3 regions of the Streptomyces sp. NPDC051567 genome follow, and region 2 is predicted to be linked to each of the others. Evidence: riboswitches for the same ligand, from Rfam matches in the RefSeq annotation. Region 2 holds a riboswitch; each other region holds the start of a gene.

Region 1 (6,238 bases), on a different contig from region 2:
GGCCGAGCGAGGCCGACGAGGTGCGCAGCAGCAGCTCCGCCGCGCGGAGCGGACCGTCCGGGGCCGGTGAGACCGGCCCCGACGGGCCGCCCACCGCGAACAGCAGCGGCACCGCCCCCGTGACACAGAAGCCGAGCGGGATACGGAAGGCCCGCCACAGCTGCCGCCCGGCCACCTCGGCCGGGCCGAGGAGCAGGGCGAGCGTGGCGACGGCGACCAGCGGCCCGCCGGGCCAGGGCGGCAGGCAGACGGCCGTGACCGTCAGCCCGAGCCCCAGCAGCGCCTTCTCCAGCGGGTGGCGGTGGCGCCAGCGGCTGCTGTGCGCCGCCACGTCGATGGGCAGCACCGGCTACGGCTCCACCCGGGTGACGGGCCCCGGCGGCGGGCCGGGGTCCGGGCCGGGGGACGGCGCGGGGGCGGGGCCGGGGCCCGGTGCGGGGCCCCGGTCCGCGGCCTCCGGCCCGTCCGGCCGGTCCCCCCGGGCGGCGGCCGTCGCGGCGGCGGCGCCCTGGCGGCGGCCCGTACGGACCCCGAAGTAGTACGCGAGCAGGCCCGCGCCGAGCGCCGCCTGGAGGGCGAAGAGCGCGGACTCGACCTCCCCGGACGGAGGTTCGTACAGCGGGGTGAACCACGGCTCGTAGTCCGGGTCCAGTTCGGTGATGGCCGCCTCGGCCTGGGCGTCGGCGCCCGCGAACGGCTCCTCCTTGCCCTCGCCCATCCCCAGCGCGAGGGGGAGCACGGCCAGCGCCGCCACCAGGAGCAGCAGCAGAGTGTTGATCTTCGCGTGCCGGCTCATCGCCATCGTCCTCGTCCTCGTCCTCGTCCCCGCCCCTGTCCCTGGCCCTGTCCCTGCCTTCGTCCTCCGGCTCGTCACAGCGCCGCCTCCGGCCGGTTTCCGGGCGCGGCCTTGCCCCGGGTGAGCCGGGCGACGCCCAGCCGGACCAGGTCCGAGCGGCTCGACCGCATCAGCAGCCGCATCACGAGGACCGTCAGCAGCCCCTCGCTGACCGCGAGCGGGATCTGGGTGACGGCGAAGATCCCGCCGAACTTCGCGAGCGCGCCCGCGAAGCCGGTACCCGGGTCCGGGAAGGCCGCCGCGAGCTGGACGCTGGTGACGCAGTAGGTGACCAGGTCGGCGAAGAAGGCGCCGAAGAAGACGGTCACCATCAGCGGCGCCCCGGCCCTGCGCAGCAGCCGGTAGACCCCGTACCCCGCCCAGGGCCCGGCGATCGCCATCGAGAAGACGTTGGCGCCCAGCGTGGTCAGCCCGCCGTGGGCCAGCAGCAGCGCCTGGAAGAGCAGGGTGATCGTGCCGAGCACCGCCATGATCGGCGGACGGAAGAGGATGGCGCCGAGCCCGGTGCCGGTGGGGTGCGAGCAACTGCCCGTCACCGAAGGGATCTTCAGGGCGGACAGGACGAAAGTGAACGCTCCGGACGCCCCGAGCAGCAGCGTGCTCTCGGGATGCTCCTTCACCTCGCGGGTGAGGGCGCGGACCCCGTGGACGACGAAGGGAGCGGACGCGGCGCCCCAGGCGACCGCGTGCAAAGGGGGTAGGAACCCCTCGGCTATATGCATGAGTGGGGGAGACCTCTCCAGCACCTCGTGGATGGACGACGCGCCCTGGCCGGTCTCCTGGCTCACGGGTACTGATGCCCTGGCTCCGCCTTCCCGGGCCCGTGCGGTTCCCCGCGTGGTCCCAGTGGCTTCCCGCAGGAGTGGAGCCGGACTTCCCGATCACAGTGGCGAGGGCCGCACCGGTTTCCCACCGGTTTCCCGAACACCAAGGCCCGCTGACCTTAGTCCCGCCGCCGACGCCCCACAACCCGTCCGGGCAGCCCACCTGCGGTCCGTTCCCGCCGACGGCCACGGGAGCCCCCCCCTCGGACCCGGAGCGCCCCTTCGGACCCGGAGCGCCGCCGGGGCGGACAGTACGAGGCCCGCCGGACCGCTTCCCGCGAAGCGGCCCGCCGGGCCTCGTGTCCGTCCCCGCCTCCGCCGACGCGGGCGGGGCCGTGTCTACGTCAGCACTCGATGACGTTGACCGCGAGGCCGCCGCGGGCCGTCTCCTTGTACTTGACCTTCATGTCCGCGCCCGTCTCCTTCATGGTCTTGATGACCTTGTCGAGGGAGACCTTGTGGCTGCCGTCGCCGCGCAGCGCCATCCTGGCCGCCGTGACGGCCTTGACCGCCGCCATGCCGTTGCGCTCGATGCACGGGATCTGGACCAGGCCGCCGACCGGGTCGCAGGTCAGGCCCAGGTTGTGCTCCATGCCGATCTCGGCCGCGTTCTCGACCTGCTCCGGGGTGCCGCCCATGACCTCGGCGAGGGCGCCCGCCGCCATGGAGCAGGCGGAGCCCACCTCGCCCTGGCAGCCGACCTCGGCGCCCGAGATCGAGGCGTTCTCCTTGAAGAGCATGCCGATCGCGCCCGCCGCCAGGAGGAAGCGGACCACGCCGTCCTCGTCGGCGCCCGGCACGAAGTTCATGTAGTAGTGCAGGACGGCCGGCAGGACGCCCGCCGCGCCGTTGGTGGGGGCGGTCACGACCCGGCCGCCCGCCGCGTTCTCCTCGTTGACCGCCATCGCGTAGATCGTCGCCCACTCGCTGCGGTGCAGCAGCGGGTCGCCCTCGGCGCGCAGCTGGCGCGCCGTGGAGGCGGCCCGGCGCTTGACCCGCAGACCGCCCGGGAGGATGCCCTCGCGGGACATGCCGCGCGCGACGCAGGACTGCATGACGCGCCAGATCTCCAGCAGGCCCTCGCGGATCTCGTCCTCGGTGCGCCAGGTCTTCTCGTTCTCCAGCATCAGGGAGGAGATCGACAGGCCGGTCTCGTTCGCCAGGCGGAGCATCTCGTCACCGGAGCGGAAGGGGTACTTCAGCACGGTGTCGTCGAGCTTGATCCGGTCCTCGCCGACCGCGTCCTCGTCCACGACGAAGCCGCCGCCGACCGAGTAGTACGTCTTCTCCAGCAGCGGGGTGCCCGCCGTGTCGTAGGCGAAGAGGGTCATGCCGTTGGCGTGGTACGGCAGGGAGCGGCGGCGGTGCAGGATCAGCTGGTTCGGCTCGTCGAAGGCGATCTCGTGGCCCTCGCCTATCTCGGTGCCCAGCAGCCGCAGCCGGCCCGTCCGGCGGATGCGCTCGACCTCGGCGTCGGCGGTCTCCACGTCGACCGTGCGCGGGGAGTGGCCCTCCAGGCCCAGCAGCACCGCCTTGGGGGTGCCGTGGCCGTGGCCGGTCGCGCCGAGCGAGCCGAAGAGTTCGGCCCGTACGGACGCGGTCTGTGCGAGGACGCCGTCCTTCTTCAGCCGGGTCACGAACATCCGTGCCGCGCGCATCGGACCGACCGTGTGGGAGGAGGACGGGCCGATGCCGATGGAGAAGAGGTCGAAGACGGAGATGGCCACTGGCGGACTCCCTTGTCTGCTCGTGGGGTGGACGGGGCAGGATAGGTCGATTGTTCGGTTTTTGTCCGACAGGCGAGACTAACCCGTGAGGAAGGAGCCGGGCGCGAGCCCGTACGGGACGGCGCCGGAGCGGGGCTGTGGCCCCGGAGGAGGGGCGGGCGGACGAGGCCCCTGGGGTTCCTGGGGCTTCTATGGCGGCGCGGGGCCGCCCGGTACCGGCGACCGGACCGGCTCGGCCAGGTCCGGCCAGGTCCGGCCGGGTCCTGACGGCTGCCGTACGGGCTGCCGTACGGGCTGCCGTACGGCAGCCGGACCCTGGCCTGGCCGGACCCGTTCCGGCCGGGAGGACGGCGGACATCGGACGTCGGACGTCGGACGGCGGTCGTCCGCCGACGGGCCCCGGGGCACCCTGCGGCCCCGGCCGCGGGAAGCCCCGGTCACGCGAAGGGCCCGGTCCCTCCTCGCGGACAGGACCGGGCCCTCCGGCCGCCGCTCCCGGGCCGGACCGGGAACGGCCCGGCCCGGGAGCGGCGCTACGGTCAGAGCGTCGGGTACAGCGGGAACTTCGCGGCGAGGGCCGAGACGCGCGCCGTCAGGTCGGCGGCGTCGAAGGCGGGCTTCAGCGCGGACGCGATGATCTCCGCGACCTCGGTGAAGTCCTCGGCGCCGAAGCCGCGGGTGGCCAGCGCCGGCGTGCCGATCCGCAGGCCCGAGGTGACCATCGGGGGGCGCGGGTCGTTCGGGATCGCGTTCCGGTTGACCGTGATGCCGATCCCGTGGAGGCGGTCCTCGGCCTGCTGGCCGTCCAGCTCGGAGTCGCGCAGGTCGACCAGGACCAGGTGCACGTCCGTGCCGCCGGAGAGGACGGAGACGCCCACCTCGGTGACGTCCGGCTGGATCAGGCGCTCGGCGATGATCTTCGCGCCCTCCAGGGTGCGCACCTGGCGCTCCTTGAAGTCCTCCGATGCCGCGATCTTGAAGGAGACGGCCTTGGCCGCGATCACGTGCTCCAGCGGGCCGCCCTGCTGGCCCGGGAAGACCGCCGAGTTGATCTTCTTGGCCAGCTCCTGCGTCGACAGGATCACGCCACCGCGCGGACCGCCGAGGGTCTTGTGCGTGGTGGTGGTGACGACGTGGGCGTGCGGCACCGGGTTCGGGTGCAGCCCGGCCGCGACCAGACCGGCGAAGTGCGCCATGTCGACCATCAGGTACGCGCCGACCTCGTCCGCGATCCGGCGGAAGGCGGCGAAGTCGAGCTGGCGCGGGTAGGCGGACCAGCCGGCGACGATCAGCTGCGGCTTGGACTCCTTGGCCAGGCGCTCGACCTCGGCCATGTCGACCTGGCCGGTCCCGTCCACGTGGTACGGGACCACGTTGTAGAGCTTGCCGGAGAAGTTGATCTTCATGCCGTGGGTCAGGTGACCGCCGTGGGCCAGGTTCAGGCCCATGATCGTGTCGCCCGGCTTCAGCAGCGCGAACATCGCGGCGGCGTTGGCCTGCGCGCCCGAGTGCGGCTGGACGTTCGCGGCCTCGGCGCCGAACAGCGCCTTGACGCGGTCGATCGCGATCTGCTCGACCACGTCCACGTGCTCGCAGCCACCGTAGTAGCGGCGGCCCGGGTAGCCCTCGGCGTACTTGTTGGTCAGGACCGAGCCCTGGGCCTCCATGACGGCGACCGGAGCGAAGTTCTCCGACGCGATCATTTCCAGGGTCGACTGCTGGCGTACGAGCTCGGCGTCGACGGCGGCGGCGACGTCGGGGTCGAGCTCGTGGAGCGGGGTGTTCAGCACGGACATCAAGATCCCCTGGGGTGTCAGTTGTCGGAGTGGGTCAGCGCGGCGTACTCCTCGGCGGAGAGCAGGTCGGCCGGCTCCTCCGAGACGCGCACCTTGAACAGCCAGCCACCCGCGAACGGCGCGGTGTTCACGAGAGCGGGGTCGTCCACGACGTCCTGGTTGGCCTCGACGACCTCACCGGTGACGGGGGAGTACAGGTCGCTGACCGACTTGGTCGACTCCAGCTCGCCGCAGGTCTCGCCCGCGGTCACGGTGTCGCCCACCTCGGGGAGCTGGGCGTAGACGACGTCACCGAGCGCGTTGGCCGCGAACTCCGTGATGCCGACCGTCGAGACGCCGTCCTCGGCGACCGACAGCCACTCGTGCTCCTTGCTGTAACGCAGCTGCTGGGGGTTGCTCATGACCTGATTCTCCTGGATGCGGGGGAGTGGATACGAATGTGGTCTCGGGTGCTGAGACGGTGGCGCGACACACCCGGGCGCCGCCGCGCGGACGGCCGGGACGGCGCCGCGGGGACGCCGGTCCGGCCGCCCTGACGGCGGGGCCGGGCGCGGGGTACTACTTCTGCCGCTTGTAGAACGGCAGGGCCACGACCTCGTACGGCTCATGCGTACCGCGGATGTCGACACCGACGCCGGAGGTGCCGGGCGCGGCGTGCGCCGCGTCCACGTACGCCATCGCGATCGGCCTGCCGAGCGTCGGGGACGGGGCGCCGGAGGTGACCTCGCCGACGACCACGCCGTCCGCGACGACCGGGAACCCGGCGCGCGGGACGCGGCGGCCCTCGGCGATCAGGCCGACCAGCTTGCGCGGCGGCGCGGCGGCGGCGCGCTCGGCGGCGGCCTCCAGGGCGGCGCGGCCCACGAAGTCGCCCTCCTTCTCGAACTTCACGACCCGGCCCAGACCCGCGTCGAACGGGGTCAGCGAGGTGGTCAGCTCGTGCCCGTACAGCGGCATGCCCGCCTCCAGGCGCAGGGTGTCGCGGCAGGAGAGCCCGGCCGGGACCAGGCCCACGCCCTCGCCCGCCTTCATCAG
Region 2 (6,238 bases):
CCTGGCGCTGGAGACCCGGCTGCTGGTCAGCGCGGTGGGCCAGTACCGGGCCGCCGACCTGTCCCCGCAGGACGTGTGGTCCCCGGACGCGCCGGCCGCCTCCCCGGCGGTCCCGGTCGGGGACCGGTCATGACGGGCCCCCCGGCCGACGAGGCTGATGTGTCCGGCGGGGCTGACAGGGCTGGTGTGTCCGGCGGGGCCGGCGGGGCGGCCGGACACCGCCGCGCCCTGCGGCCCGGCGCCCGCCGTCCCGCTCCCGGGGCTCCCGGCCGGCACGCCGCAGGGCCGGGGCGGCGGCCCGGCCTGGTCCGGGCCCGGTTCCGGCTCTCCGAACTCCCCGGGGTCACCGTGACGGCTCCGGCCGCCGGGGCCGTCCCGGGTCGCGGCGCCGCGGCCGGGGCCGCCGCGGCACGGGCGCTGGCCCAGGCCGGACTCGGCCACCTCGGCGGGCACCTGGTGCTGCGGACGTACGGCGCCGCTCCCCCGGCCCGCGCTCTGACGCGCGCCGCCCGGCGGGCCGTGGCCGCCGCGCTCGCGGGCGGTCCCGGCGCGGCCCTCCCCCACGGCCCCCGGCCGCACCACCACCCCCGCCCCCATCACCCCCGCCGCCCCTGACATCCCGGCAGCACCCACCACCTGACACCCGCCTCCCCACCACCCGCCACCCCGTCCTGCCTCGCAGAGAACAGGTGCACCATGGACACCTCCCAACAGCCCTCACTCGCGCCCTCACCCGCGCCCGCCACCGCCCCCGAACCGGCGTCGGCGCCCGCGCCGGTCCCGTGGGGCCGCGTCGGCTCCCTCGTCGGCGGCCAGGCCGCCGTCCAGTTCGGCAGCTTCGCCCTGCTCATCGCCATGAACTGGACCGCCGTCGAACTCGGCGGCACCGGGGCCGTGACCCTGCTGATGCTCGCCGCCACCGTGCCCCGGGCCCTGATGCTCATCTTCGGCGGGGCGGTGGCCGACACCCTGGGCCCGCGCTTCGTCCTGCTGCGCACCACCAGCGCCCGGGTCGTGCTGCTCGCCACCGGGGCCGTGGTCACCTCCACCACCCAGCAGCTGTGGCCCCTGGTGGTGATCGCGCTGATCGAGGGGGTCCTGCTCGGGCTGGCCGGACCGGCCTCCGGGGTGCTGCTCCCGATGTTCGCCCGGGGCGACCAGCTGGCCCGCGCCAACTCCCTCTACGCCATGGTGCTCCGCGTCGCCCCCATCCTCGGCGCCCCGGCCGGAGCCTTCCTGATCACCGTCGGGGAGCTGTGGCTGGCCATGGTGATCGGCGCGGTCACCGGCGCGATCTGGTTCGGCTGCCTGCTCCACGTCACGCACGGCTTCGTCCGGCCGCGGCGCGAGCCCGGGGTCTCCCTCGTCAAGCGCTCCGGCGACGGTTTCCGGCTGCTGGCCCGTCACCCGCGGCTGCGCTGGATGTTCATCGCCGCCCTCTCCCTGGACATGGCGTTCAGCTGGCCCGCCGAGGTGGCGCTGCCGCTGCTGGTCTCCCAGCGCGGCTGGGGCGTCGGCGCCGTCGGTGTGGTGCTGGCCGCGTTCAGCGTCGGCGCCCTCGGTTCCAGCGCCGTCGGCGCGGCCTTCGCCCACCGCATCCCCATGTTCGTCCGGCTGGTCGTGACCGGGGCCGGTCTCGCCGCGGGCATCCTGGTGATGGCCCTGATGCCGTCCGTGGTCTCGCTGACCGCCGTCGCCGCCGGGGTGGGCCTGCTGTCCGGGCTCAACGGTCCGGCCATCGTCACCCTGTACCAGCAGTCGGCCCCCGAGGCGCGGATGGGCGCCGCGATGTCCACCCTCTCCCTCGCCGGCATCGGCACCGCCCCCCTCTCCATCGCCGTCTTCAGCTCCCTCTCGCTGGCCTTCGGGGTGCAGACCACCTGGCTGCTCTGCGGCGCCATCGCCTTCGTCTCACCGCTGGCCGCAGTGATGGCCCTGCGCCAGCCCGTGAAGGCCGAAGAAGAGGAGACGGAGGAGACCGAGAGGACGGAGCGGACGGAGGAGACGAAGGAGACCGAAGAGGCGAAGGAGGCCGCCTCCGAGGAGTCCGAGCCGGTGGAACGCCCCGTCCCCGCGGCCGTGTGAGGAGCACCGATGACACTCGCCACCCAGCGGTTGCTGGTACCGGAGCGGCTGTCGGACCCCGGTCCGGCCGAGGCCGCGGTGGTGGCCGCGGGCCCGCAGCTGTGGCTCGTGGACACCACCGGCTACCGGGTCCACGCGGCCCGGCACGCCCCCGGCACCCTGGACGCCCAGGAACTCGCCCGCGCGGCCGAGTTCGTCCGGGCGGCCGACCGGGACGCGTACGTCTGCGCGCACGTGGCGCTGCGCCGGCTGCTCGGGGCGTACCTGGGCATGGCCCCGCGCGAGGTGACCGTGGAACGGGCGCCCTGCGCGCACTGCGACGAGCCGCACGGACGGCCCGTACTCCCCGGCGGCGCCCTGCACTTCTCGCTCTCGCACTGCACCGGGATCAGCCTGCTGGCCTTCGCGACGGCCCCGGTCGGCGTGGACGTGGAGGAGCTGGTGGCGCCGCACACCATCGCGGAGACGGCCGATGTGCTGCACCCGAGGGAGGCGGCCGAACTGGCGCTGCTGCCCGCCGGGGAGCGCTCACCCGCCTTCACCCGGGTGTGGACCCGCAAGGAGGCCTACCTGAAGGGGCTGGGCATCGGACTCTCGGAGAACCCGGCGGCCGAGTACGTGGGTTCGGGCCCGGTCCCGGCCCGGCTGCCGGGGTGGTCGCTGACGGACGTACGGGTTCCGGAGGGACACCGCGCGGCGGTGGCGCTCCGGGACGGGTGACGCCCGTACGGGGCCGGGGCGCGAAGGTCCGGCCCCGGTCGCGCGGGCGGGCCGCGCGCATCCGGCCCCTATGATGACCGCGCACAGACAACTTCACAGACAACTTCATGCGTGCACGACCGGGGGAAGCCGATGGGAATCCGGCGCTGACCTGCAACCGTGTGCGGCCGTCCCTCGGGCGGGCCGCGAGCCGGAACACCCGACGTGCCACGCCGCAGCACTTCCCTGTCACGGACTACAGCGCGAAGAAAGGCACCCTTCCCATGCGCAGCACGCTCGTCCGCCGTACCGCCGTCACCGCCGCCGCCCTCGGCCTGGCCCTGACCGCCGCCTCCCCGGCCGTCGCCCGCACCACGGCGCCCCGCACCAACAGCCCGGTCCTGGTGCAGCTCGACGTCCAGGGCCCGGAGGGCAGGCTGTTCCAGGGCCTGGTGATCACCAAGGGCCACGAGGTGACCACCGCCTCCGGTGGCACCCACGCCTGCGACGGCACCAACGGCGGCCGGTACCCGTCCCCGGTCGCCACCCCGACGGCCGCCCTCGACGACGCGGCCCGTCAGCGCCACTTCACCTGGGACGGCACCTGGTACCCGTCCTTCGACGACTTCTCCGTGGACACGGTCAAGAACGTCTCCGGCGGCGCCTCCGCCTACTGGAACATCTCCGTGAACGGCGTCTCGATCCCGGTCGGCGGCTGCCAGTTCAAGATAAAGACGGGCGATCAGATCTCCTTCACCTGGACGACGTTCTAAGTACGGCGGTGTCGGCTACCATCCCACTCCACCGCTCCCTCGCCCCGCCGCTCCCGGGGCGGCGGGGCATGGTCCGCCGGCCCCTTCCCGCTGCCCACCGAGGACTCTCCTTGATCAGACTCGACGACGTCAGCGTCCGGTACGGCGACACCGCCCGGACGGTCCTGCGGAACGTGGACCTGACCATCGGGGAGGGGGAGTTCTGTCTGGTGTCCGGGGTGACGGGGGCCGGGAAGTCGACCCTGCTGGGCGTGGTCGACGGGCTGGTCCCGCACTACACCGGCGGCACGCTGTTCGGCCGGGTCACGGTCTGCGGCAAGGACACCGCGGGGCGCGGGGCGCGGGAACTGGCCGCGCTGGTGGGCGTGGTGGGCCAGGACCCGGCCGACGGTTTCGTCACCGACACCGTCGGGGACGAACTGGACTACGCGGCGGGGCAGTCGGCGGCGGACCCGGCACCGGCGGGCAGGGCGGCCGGGGAGGTCCTGGAGCTGCTGGGCCTGGCCGGGCTGCGCCACCGGACGCTGTGCGGGCTCTCCGACGGTGAGCAGCAGCGGGTGGCGATCGGCGCGGCGCTGGCCGCGCGCCCCCGGGTCCTGGTGCTCGACGAGCCGACCTCCGCGCTGGACCCGGTGGCGGCCGAGGAGGTCATGGCGGCCGTGGCCCGGCTGGCCCGCGACACCGGGGTGAGCGTGCTCCTGGCGGAGCACCGGCTGGAGCGGGTGGCGCAGTACGCGGACCGGATGCTGCACCTGCCCGGGGACGGCTCGGTGGTGTCGGGGCGGCCGGCCGAGGTGCTGCGCACCTCGGTGGTGGCGCCGCCCGTGGTGGAGCTGGGCCGGCTGGTGGGCTGGGAGCCGTTGCCCCTGTCGGTGGGCGAGGCGCGGCGGGCGGCCGCGCCGCTGCGCGCCCGGCTGGCCGGACGGACGGCCCCGCCCGCGCGGCGGACACCACCGGCGGGCACGGCCACGACCGATGGCGGGACCGCTGCCGGGACCGATGGCGGTGCCGGTATCAGCACCGGCGGCACCACCACCGGTGTCCTGGTCCCGCGCGCGGGCGAGGTCACCGTGCTGATGGGCCGCAGCGGCTGCGGGAAGTCCTCGCTGCTGCGGGGGCTGGCGGGTACGGGCCCGCGGGGGCAGGCGGGCCGCCCGTACCTGGGCTCGGTGGGGCAGGAGCTGTCCCGGGCCGACCGGACGGCGGACGCGGGGGCCCGCCCGGCCCGGGAGATCCTGGACCGGCTGGCGCCCGGGATCGCGGACCGCGCCTGTCCACTGGAGCTGTCGGAGGGCCAGCGGCTCTCGCTGGCCCTGGCGGTCCGGCTGACCGAGGCCCCCGGCATGCTGCTGCTGGACGAGCCGACGCGCGGCCTGGACTACCGGGCCAAGGCCGAACTCGCCTGCCTGATCGGCGAGTTGGCGGCCACGGGCCGGACGGTGGCCGTCTCCACGCACGACGCGGAGTTCGCGGCGCGGGCGGCGGACCGGGTGGCCGTGCTGTCGGACGGCCTGATCGTCACGGACGGCCCGGCCGCCGACGTCCTGGCCTCCTCGGCCGATTTCGCCCCGCAGGTCGCCCGCGTCCTCGCCCCCCTGCCCTGCCTCACGGCGGGCCAGGCGGCGGCGCTGCTAGGACCGTGAGGCGGCCGGAACGGGAAGGGGCGGGGGCGGCGACGGCGGGGCCACCGGGGTGAGCGAGGCGTACTCCAGCGGCGCGGACGGGTCGATCGTCATCTCCAGCGGCGCCGGTTCGGCGCCCGCGCGCACCAGCAGGTCCCCGATGGCGGCGATCATCGCCCCGTTGTCGGTGCACAGCGTCATCGGCGGCACCCGCAGCTCGATCCCGGCGGAGGCGCACCGCCGCTCGGCGAGCGCCCGGACCCGGGAGTTGGCGGCCACGCCGCCGACCACCACCAGGGTCTTCACCCCGTGGGCCGTGCAGGCCGCGACCGCTTTGCGCGTCAGTACGTCGGCCACCGCCTCCTGGAGCGAGGCCGCGCCGTCGGCGACGGGCGGCTCCTCGCCGCGCAGCCGGTACCCCTCGGCCCAGCGGGCGGCGGCCGTCTTGAGCCCCGAGAAGGAGAAGGACCAGGCGTACGGGTCGTCCGCGCCGCGCCCGCCGGTCAGCGGGCGGGGGAAGGAGACGGCCTTCGGGTTGCCGTCCCGGGCGGCCCGGTCGATGGCGGGCCCGCCGGGGTAGGGCAGGCCGAGGACCCGGGCCACCTTGTCGAAGCATTCGCCGGCCGCGTCGTCCAGGGTGTCCCCGAGGTGCAGGATCGGGTCGCGCGCGAGGTCCTGGACGAGCAGCAGCGAGGTGTGTCCGCCGGAGACGATCAGGACCATGCAGGGCTCGGGCAGCGGCCCGTGCTCCAGGGTGTCGGCGGCGACGTGGCCGGCCAGGTGGTGGACCCCGTAGAGCGGCAGGCCCAGGGAGTAGGCGAGGGTCTTGGCCCCGGCCAGGCCCACCTGGAGTGCGCCGGAGAGGCCGGGGCCGGTGGTGACGGCGACCGCGTCGAGCTGGGACATCCGCAGACCGGCCTGGTCGAGGGCGCGGCGGACGACCGGGTTGAAGGCGTGCAGGTGCGCGCGGGCCGCGATCTCGGGGACGACCCCGCCGAAGCGGGCGTGCTCGTCCATGCTCGACGCGACCACGTGCGCGAGGAGTTTCCCGTCGCGCAC
Region 3 (6,238 bases), on a different contig from region 2:
GCCCCGGTCAGCCGGCGGGAGGCCCTGGTGGCCGTCCCGGCCCGGCCGTACCCGCGCGAGTCCATGGCCGCGGCCAGCCGCAGCGAGCGCTCCAGGGCGTCCTCCAGGACGGGGACGACGATCCCGCGCAGCGCCCGCAGCCCCTTGCCGCGCCCGGCCCGCAGCCGCCGCGCCCGGTGCACCCGCTGGACGCTCTGCACCAGTTGCGGCGCGACGCTGAGGGAGACGGTGACCGCCACGCCCAGCTCGTACAGGGCGCCGGGCAGGATGCGCAGGGCCCGCTTGGGGTTGGCGAGCGTGTTGGCGGCGCCGACGCAGCAGAGCATGCAGGCCAGCCGGAGCCCGTCGGTCGCGGCCGACAGCAGCGCTTCGAGGGAGACCGGTCCGCCGATCTGGATGCCCGCGTACCAGTCGGGGGTCGGGAGGTGGGGCAGCGAGAAGAGGAAGTGGTCGTGCGGGGTGATGCCCGTCGCGAAGACCGCCCGGAAGACGACCCGGATCGCGACGACCGTGAGCGCCAGGTACAGGTAGTAGACGAAACCGCGCGCCCAGGGCGCCTCGGTACGGCGCAGGGTGATGACGTAGCCGAGGACGGCGAGGACGAGGAGGAGCAGCAGCGGGTTGTTGGTCCGGCTGACGGCGGTGGCCAGGGCCAGGGCCCAGATCCACCACGCCACCGGGTGCAGGGTGCGGGGCAGGCGACGGCCGCCCGCGTCCGGCGCGGAGCCGGACGTGGACGTACGCGCGGGCGCGGCCGGGGTGGTGCGTGACACGTGACCTACTCCGTACGGCGGCGGCGCTTGGCGGCATGGAGGGCGGCGCCGCCGATGAGCACCACCAGCGCTCCGGTGACGACGGCGGGCAGGAACGATCCGGCGTCGTGCGCGGCCTCGGCGGCCGGGGCCGCTTCGACGACCCGGGCACCCGGCGACGGCGCCGCACCCGCGCCGCCGGAGGCGGCAGGCCCGGGGGAGGAGGACTGCGGTGCGGACGGCGACGGACCGACCGGAACCGGTTCCGGGACCGGCGACGGGACGGCGGAGGACTCCGCGGGGGCGGGTGCCGGTACGGGAGGCACCGGCGCGGTCGGCCGCGGCGCGGGCCCGGTGTCCACGCCCGGCGCCAGCGGGTCCGCGGTCCTGGTCTCCCGCGGGGCCGGGGCCGGATCAGGTTTCCCGCCGTCCGCCGGCCGCGCGTTGTGGGCGCGCAACTGGTCCGGGGTGAGCGTGGGTCTGCCCCGGGTCCCCTCGACGTCGGTGGAACCGAAGACCCACAGATCGACACTGCCCGGCCCCGGCTTGTAGAGCATGGCGCCGAGCCGGCTGTACTCCCAGGTGTTCTGCCCGGGTCCCGCGTGCCAGTACGACCAGTACGCGGCGGCGGGCGGGGTCAGGACGCAGTCCTCCTGCTCCGGGGGCGGGTACTGCTTGCCGCCCTGGTGGCCGCTGTACCCGATCCGGCAGATGAACGCCGGGCCGTCGTGGCCCGTGCCGGTGGTCCGCCAGCCGCCCTGGTTGAGGAGCTCGTACCCGGTGGTGGGCGTGGTACCGCAGGAGCGGTAGACGGGGCCGCCCCAGCGGCTGAAGTCCACCGCGAGCACCACCCCCGAGGAGGTGGTGCACTGCCCCATCGGCTGCGGGGCCGCCCCGGCCGGGCCGGCGGTCGCGCCGAGCGCGGCGGCCGTCAGGACGAGCGCGGCCGAGCCGTTGCCGAGGGCGCGCGCGATCCGGGCCCTCATCGCTGCTCACCGGCCGCCGTACGGCGCCTGCGCGCGGCCAGGCTCACGCACCAGCCGCCGAGGACGAGGGCGCCCGAGGCGACGGCGAGGGCGCCGGCCCGGCCCCCGGTGGAGGCGAGCGGCCCGCCCCCGGGGCCTCCTGCGGCTCCGCCGGTGACACCGGTGACGTTCGTACCGCCTGTGCCGTTCGTGGCGCCCGGGGTCCCGCCCGTGGTCCCGCCGGGGGTCACGATGACCGGCGCGCCCGTGGAGGAGGACGGGGAGGGGCGCGGGGCGGACGCGGACGGCTCCGGGTCCGGCGTGGGCTGCGGGACGGTCCCGGTCAGGCTGCGGTGGAGCACCCCGAAGGAGATTCCGGTGGCGCCGCCGACGGCCTGGGTGGAGGCCCGCACGTCGGAGCCGCGCTGGCCCGCCGCCGCGATGTTGAAGCCGCCGTCCGGGTTCTGCTGCGAGGCCAGGAACCCCAGCGCCCCGGCGATCCGCGCACCGTACTTCGGCACGTCCAGGGAGAGCGCCTGCACGGCCAGGGCCGCGGAGTTCACCGAGTCGCCCGCGGCGCCGGGGAAGCCGCCGTTCGCGAGCTGCCGGGAGGCGATCCAGGCGAGCGCGGTGTCCACGGCGCCCTGCGCCTTCGCGTCGGGGACCAGGTCGAGGGCCATGGCGGCGATCGCGGTGGAGTCCACGTCGGAGTCGCCCGTGGACGGGATCTGGCTCGGCCAGGCTCCCGTGGACTGCTGGAGACCGGCCAGGTACGCGACCGGTGCGGTGGCGGCCCGCCTCTCGCCCGCCCGCAACTGCGCCGTGACGCCCAGCGCCTGCCCGAACACCGAGGGCGTGTAGGAGTAGTTGCCCGGCGCCGCGCACCTGCGGTCCGGCTTCTCGCTGGGCGCCGTGCAGATGCCCTTGTCCAGGGCGGCGATCAGGTCCTGGCCGCCGAAGGCGCGCGGGTCGCGGCCGACGGTCTGGGCCAGCAGGGCGGTCTTGCCGATCGACCCGCCGCCCGCGGTCCTGCGGCCGACACCGGTCCAGTCGTGGACCCCGCGGCCCGTGCCGTCCTTGCCGCCCTTGTCGAGGAAGTCCACGACGGCGCGCAGCCTGTTGTCGTCGCGGCCGGTCGCGGCCAGCGCGTAGGCGCCGTCGATCGTGAGACCGAAGTCGGCGAAACCCGGGCTGGACTCGTAGTACCGGCCCTGCTTGAGGACCGGGCCGGTGAGGTAGGTGACACCCCGCCCGAGATCGGGACGCTCACCGGCCGGGACGGTCGGCGCAGTGGTGGGAGGCGTCGTGGGCGGGCCGGTCGGGGGTGTGGTCGGCGGGTCGGTGGGCGGAGTCGTCGGAGGCGTCGTGGGCGGCCGGGTCGGTTCGGGGGTCTTCGTGGTCAGGGTGACCAGGCTGGTGTCCCGGCCCGCGAGGACGGCCGTGGTCGTGGGGTAGAAGGCCGGGTCCGGGAGCCCCTCCTCGAAGCCGAAGCCGCCGTCCGTGAGCTGCTGCCCGGAGAGCCAGGAGACGGCCGCGTCGGCCCGGACGGTGTCGCCGAGGGCCCGCAGGGCCTGGGCCGCGTAGGCGGTGGCGATGACGGAGCCCGTGGTGGCGTCCGTGTAGCCGGGGAAACCGCCGTCGGGGCGCTGGGCCAGCGTGAGGTAGCTCCGGGCCTTCGACACCGTCGCGTCCTGCCCGCCCGCGTGCCGCAGCACGAGGGAGACGAGCGCGGTGGTCGCCGGGTCCGGGTCACAGTTCTCGCCCGGCCGGATCAGGAGGGAGGTGATGCCGCCGTCCGCGCACTGGAGCTGGGTCAGCCGGGTCACGGCCTCGGCCGGCGGGGTGACGCCCGCGCGCAGGACGGCCAGCAGGGCCAGCGCCTGGCCGTCCGCGTGGCCCGCGTCCAGGAAGTCGCCCTTGCCGGTGCAGCCGGGCGTGGACCCGCTCTCCGGGCCGGCGGGACAGACGTTCTTCACCAGGTCGCCGATCAGGTCGCGTCCGCCGAAGGCGCGCGGGTCGCCCCCGGTGACCTCGGCGAGCAGCGCGAGGCGGCCGGCGGCGTTCGCGTCGGGTGCCCGGTCCGGGCCGGCCGGGTAGGCGTACGCGTCGGTCTCCGCCGCCAGGAAGGCGGTGATCCGGTCGAGGGCCGGGCTCCCGCCCTCCGCCGCGGCCAGCGCGTAGGCGGCCTCGGTGGTGAGGAAGTGGTGGGGGGCGTCCGCGCCCTCGTCGACGACGCGTTCGCCGTCGGTGAGCCGTCCCGTCAGCCACCGGGCGGCGGCGGGGACGTCGATCTCGCGGCCCGGGACGGGCGGCCCGGGGGTGGGGCTGGTCGTGGGGTCCGGCCCGGGGGCGTCGCCGCCCGCGCGCACCTGGTCGGGGGTGAAGGAGGGCCTGCCCGTCGACCCGCCCACATCGGTGCCGCCGAACACCCAGGCGTCGACGTCGCCGTCCTTCGGCACGCGGTCCATGGCGCCGTACCGGCTGTAGCTCCAGTCGGCCTGGCCCGGGGAGGCCACCCAGTACGACCAGTAGGCCGTGGCCTGCGGGGTGAGGACGCAGTCCTCCTCGTCGGGGGTCGGGTACCGCGTCCCGGCGGCGAAGGGGCCGTAGCCGATGCGGCAGATGAAGGCGGGGCCGTCGTGCTCGGTGCCCGTGGTGCGGAACCCGGCCTCGTGGAGCAGTTCGTAGCCGGTGGTCGGCGTCGGGTCGCAGCCCCGCTCGACCTTGCCGCCGAAGGGGCCGAAGTCGACGGCGACGACCGCGCCCCGCGTCGCCGTGCACGGGTCGAGGGGGTCGGCGGCGGCCGGTGTCACTGTGACGAAGGCAACGCCCGTGCCGAAGGTGAGGAGTACCGCCGCTACGAGGCACGGCCATCGCCGCCCGCCCCTGCGCCGGACTGTCTGCTCTGCGGTACCCACCACGGCCCCTCGTGTCGTCCGGGCGGGCAGAGCGTGGCACATCGGGCCCCCGCGCACGGCGGATGCCGTGGGGGAGCCGGTCGGACCACGCCGTAGTCCGCGACGGCGTTCTCTCGCTGTATGAGCTGCATGACCTGACTCCAGGCATTCCGGCTCGCCCGCACTCTGTACGGGCACACGGTTGCGGGTCAGCGCCGGATTCAGACCGGCTTCCCCTGGAGTTGAGTGCTTATCAGACGGAGTGAAACACGCGGCCGAAGACAGCGTCAAGGTGGCCGGAACCCCACCCGCCGCCACGGGCCCGGGGCCTGCGGGCAGGCTGGCGCGCCCATGATCCCTCCGGTAGCGTCCGGGGCTGCCACGTGGGGGAACCCGGTGCGAATCCGGGGCTGACGCGCAGCGGTGTGGGAACGGCAGGGGGCCGTTCACCGAGCCCGAATGCCCAGGCGGCAGTGATCGAAGGAAGCCGTACCACGCGTTCGGACGGCGGCCACCGCCTCCGGAGCCGCGGCTGCGGCGGGGTGTGTCCGGCCGTCCCTCAGCTCAGGAGCAGGCCATGTCCCGTCCCCGTACCGCCCGTCGCGCCGCACTGGCGATACCCGCCGTCCTCGGCGCTTTCGCGCTCACCGTGCCGCCCGCCGCGGCCACCTCCTCGCCCGCGCAGATCGCGACCTCGAAGACCAACGGCGTCTCCTACCTCAAGTCCCTCCAGGCCGCCGACGGTTCGTACGCGGGCTCCGGTCTCTCCAACGAGTGGGCCTTCAGCGTCTTCGCCGCCGCGGGCACCGCCGCGGTGGACGTCACGCCCGGCGGCGACGCGACCAAGAACGCGCGCACCGTCTACCGGAACCTGCTGTCCGGCGCGGGCTGGCCCTCCGCCACCCCGGTCGTCACCGACTACGAGCGCGGTGCGCTCAACGCGTACGCCGCCGGGATCGACCCGGCCCGCGTCTCCGCCTCCCGCAACCTCGTCGCCGACGTCTACGGCTACTGGCAGAACGCCGAGGCGGGGTACTTCGGCCCGTCCGGGAACTACAACGGCACGGTCTTCGCGGCCCTCTCCCTGGGCGGGGCCCGGACGCAGACCGGCGGGCAGCGCGTGCCGCAGGCCCTGCTCGACTCGATGACCACCCGCATCCGCGCCAACCAGCACAACGACGGCGGCTGGAACTTCAGCAAGGCCGAGGGCAACCCGGCCGCGCTGGCCTCGGCGAGCGACATCGACATGACGGGCGCCTCGATGGCGGCCCTGTGCGTCTCGGGCGTGCCCGCCACCGACGCGGACATCGTTCAGGCCAAGGCGTTCCTCAAGAGCAAGCTGGTGGCCGGCACCGGCGCCCTCAACGGGATGTTCGGCGCGAACACGAACTCCAACGGCTGGGCCGTCTCCGGCCTCAACGCCTGTGGCATCAACCCGCAGACCGGCGACTTCCTCACCTCCATGGGCAGGACCCCGGTCGACTTCCTGATCGCCCAGCAGTTCAAGCCGGGCGGCGGCTTCAAGTACCTGCCGAGCGACACCTCGCCCTCCGCCTACGCCTCCATCGACGGCCTGCGCGCCGTCACGGGCGGCGGTTTCACCTCGGCGCCCCCGGTCCCGGTG

What was found. Region 2 has a riboswitch for cobalamin ahead of ACIA5F_RS24065 (DUF4430 domain-containing protein). Riboswitches for the same ligand answer to the same signal wherever they lie in the genome.
Region 1: it holds a riboswitch for cobalamin, as region 2 does, so the genes downstream of both, ACIA5F_RS16885 (energy-coupling factor ABC transporter permease) here and ACIA5F_RS24065 (DUF4430 domain-containing protein) in region 2, are expected to answer to the same signal.
Region 3: it holds a riboswitch for cobalamin, as region 2 does, so the genes downstream of both, ACIA5F_RS14555 (prenyltransferase/squalene oxidase repeat-containing protein) here and ACIA5F_RS24065 (DUF4430 domain-containing protein) in region 2, are expected to answer to the same signal.

What each region holds. Positions count from the first base shown of each region.
Region 1 covers NZ_JBITDK010000013.1:88,738-94,975, reverse strand. The annotation lists gene cbiQ (cobalt ECF transporter T component CbiQ) at 1-346, opposite strand, end outside; gene ACIA5F_RS16890 (energy-coupling factor ABC transporter substrate-binding protein) at 350-796, opposite strand; gene ACIA5F_RS16885 (energy-coupling factor ABC transporter permease) at 871-1,578, opposite strand; cobalamin riboswitch at 1,608-1,803, opposite strand; gene ACIA5F_RS16880 (L-serine ammonia-lyase) at 2,025-3,407, opposite strand; gene glyA (serine hydroxymethyltransferase) at 3,947-5,203, opposite strand; gene gcvH (glycine cleavage system protein GcvH) at 5,221-5,604, opposite strand; gene gcvT (glycine cleavage system aminomethyltransferase GcvT) at 5,762-6,238, opposite strand, start outside.
Region 2 covers NZ_JBITDK010000025.1:52,727-58,964, reverse strand. The annotation lists gene ACIA5F_RS24085 (glutamate synthase-related protein) at 1-133, shown strand, start outside; gene ACIA5F_RS24080 (hypothetical protein) at 130-615, shown strand; gene ACIA5F_RS24075 (MFS transporter) at 697-2,085, shown strand; gene ACIA5F_RS24070 (4'-phosphopantetheinyl transferase family protein) at 2,095-2,805, shown strand; cobalamin riboswitch at 2,892-3,027, shown strand; gene ACIA5F_RS24065 (DUF4430 domain-containing protein) at 3,069-3,557, shown strand; gene ACIA5F_RS24060 (ATP-binding cassette domain-containing protein) at 3,668-5,200, shown strand; gene tsaD (tRNA (adenosine(37)-N6)-threonylcarbamoyltransferase complex transferase subunit TsaD) at 5,189-6,238, opposite strand, start outside.
Region 3 covers NZ_JBITDK010000010.1:183,482-189,719, forward strand. The annotation lists gene ACIA5F_RS14545 (energy-coupling factor transporter transmembrane component T) at 1-773, opposite strand, end outside; gene ACIA5F_RS14550 (hypothetical protein) at 779-1,738, opposite strand; gene ACIA5F_RS14555 (prenyltransferase/squalene oxidase repeat-containing protein) at 1,735-4,635, opposite strand; cobalamin riboswitch at 4,757-4,894, opposite strand; cobalamin riboswitch at 5,001-5,079, shown strand; gene ACIA5F_RS14560 (hypothetical protein) at 5,192-6,238, shown strand, end outside.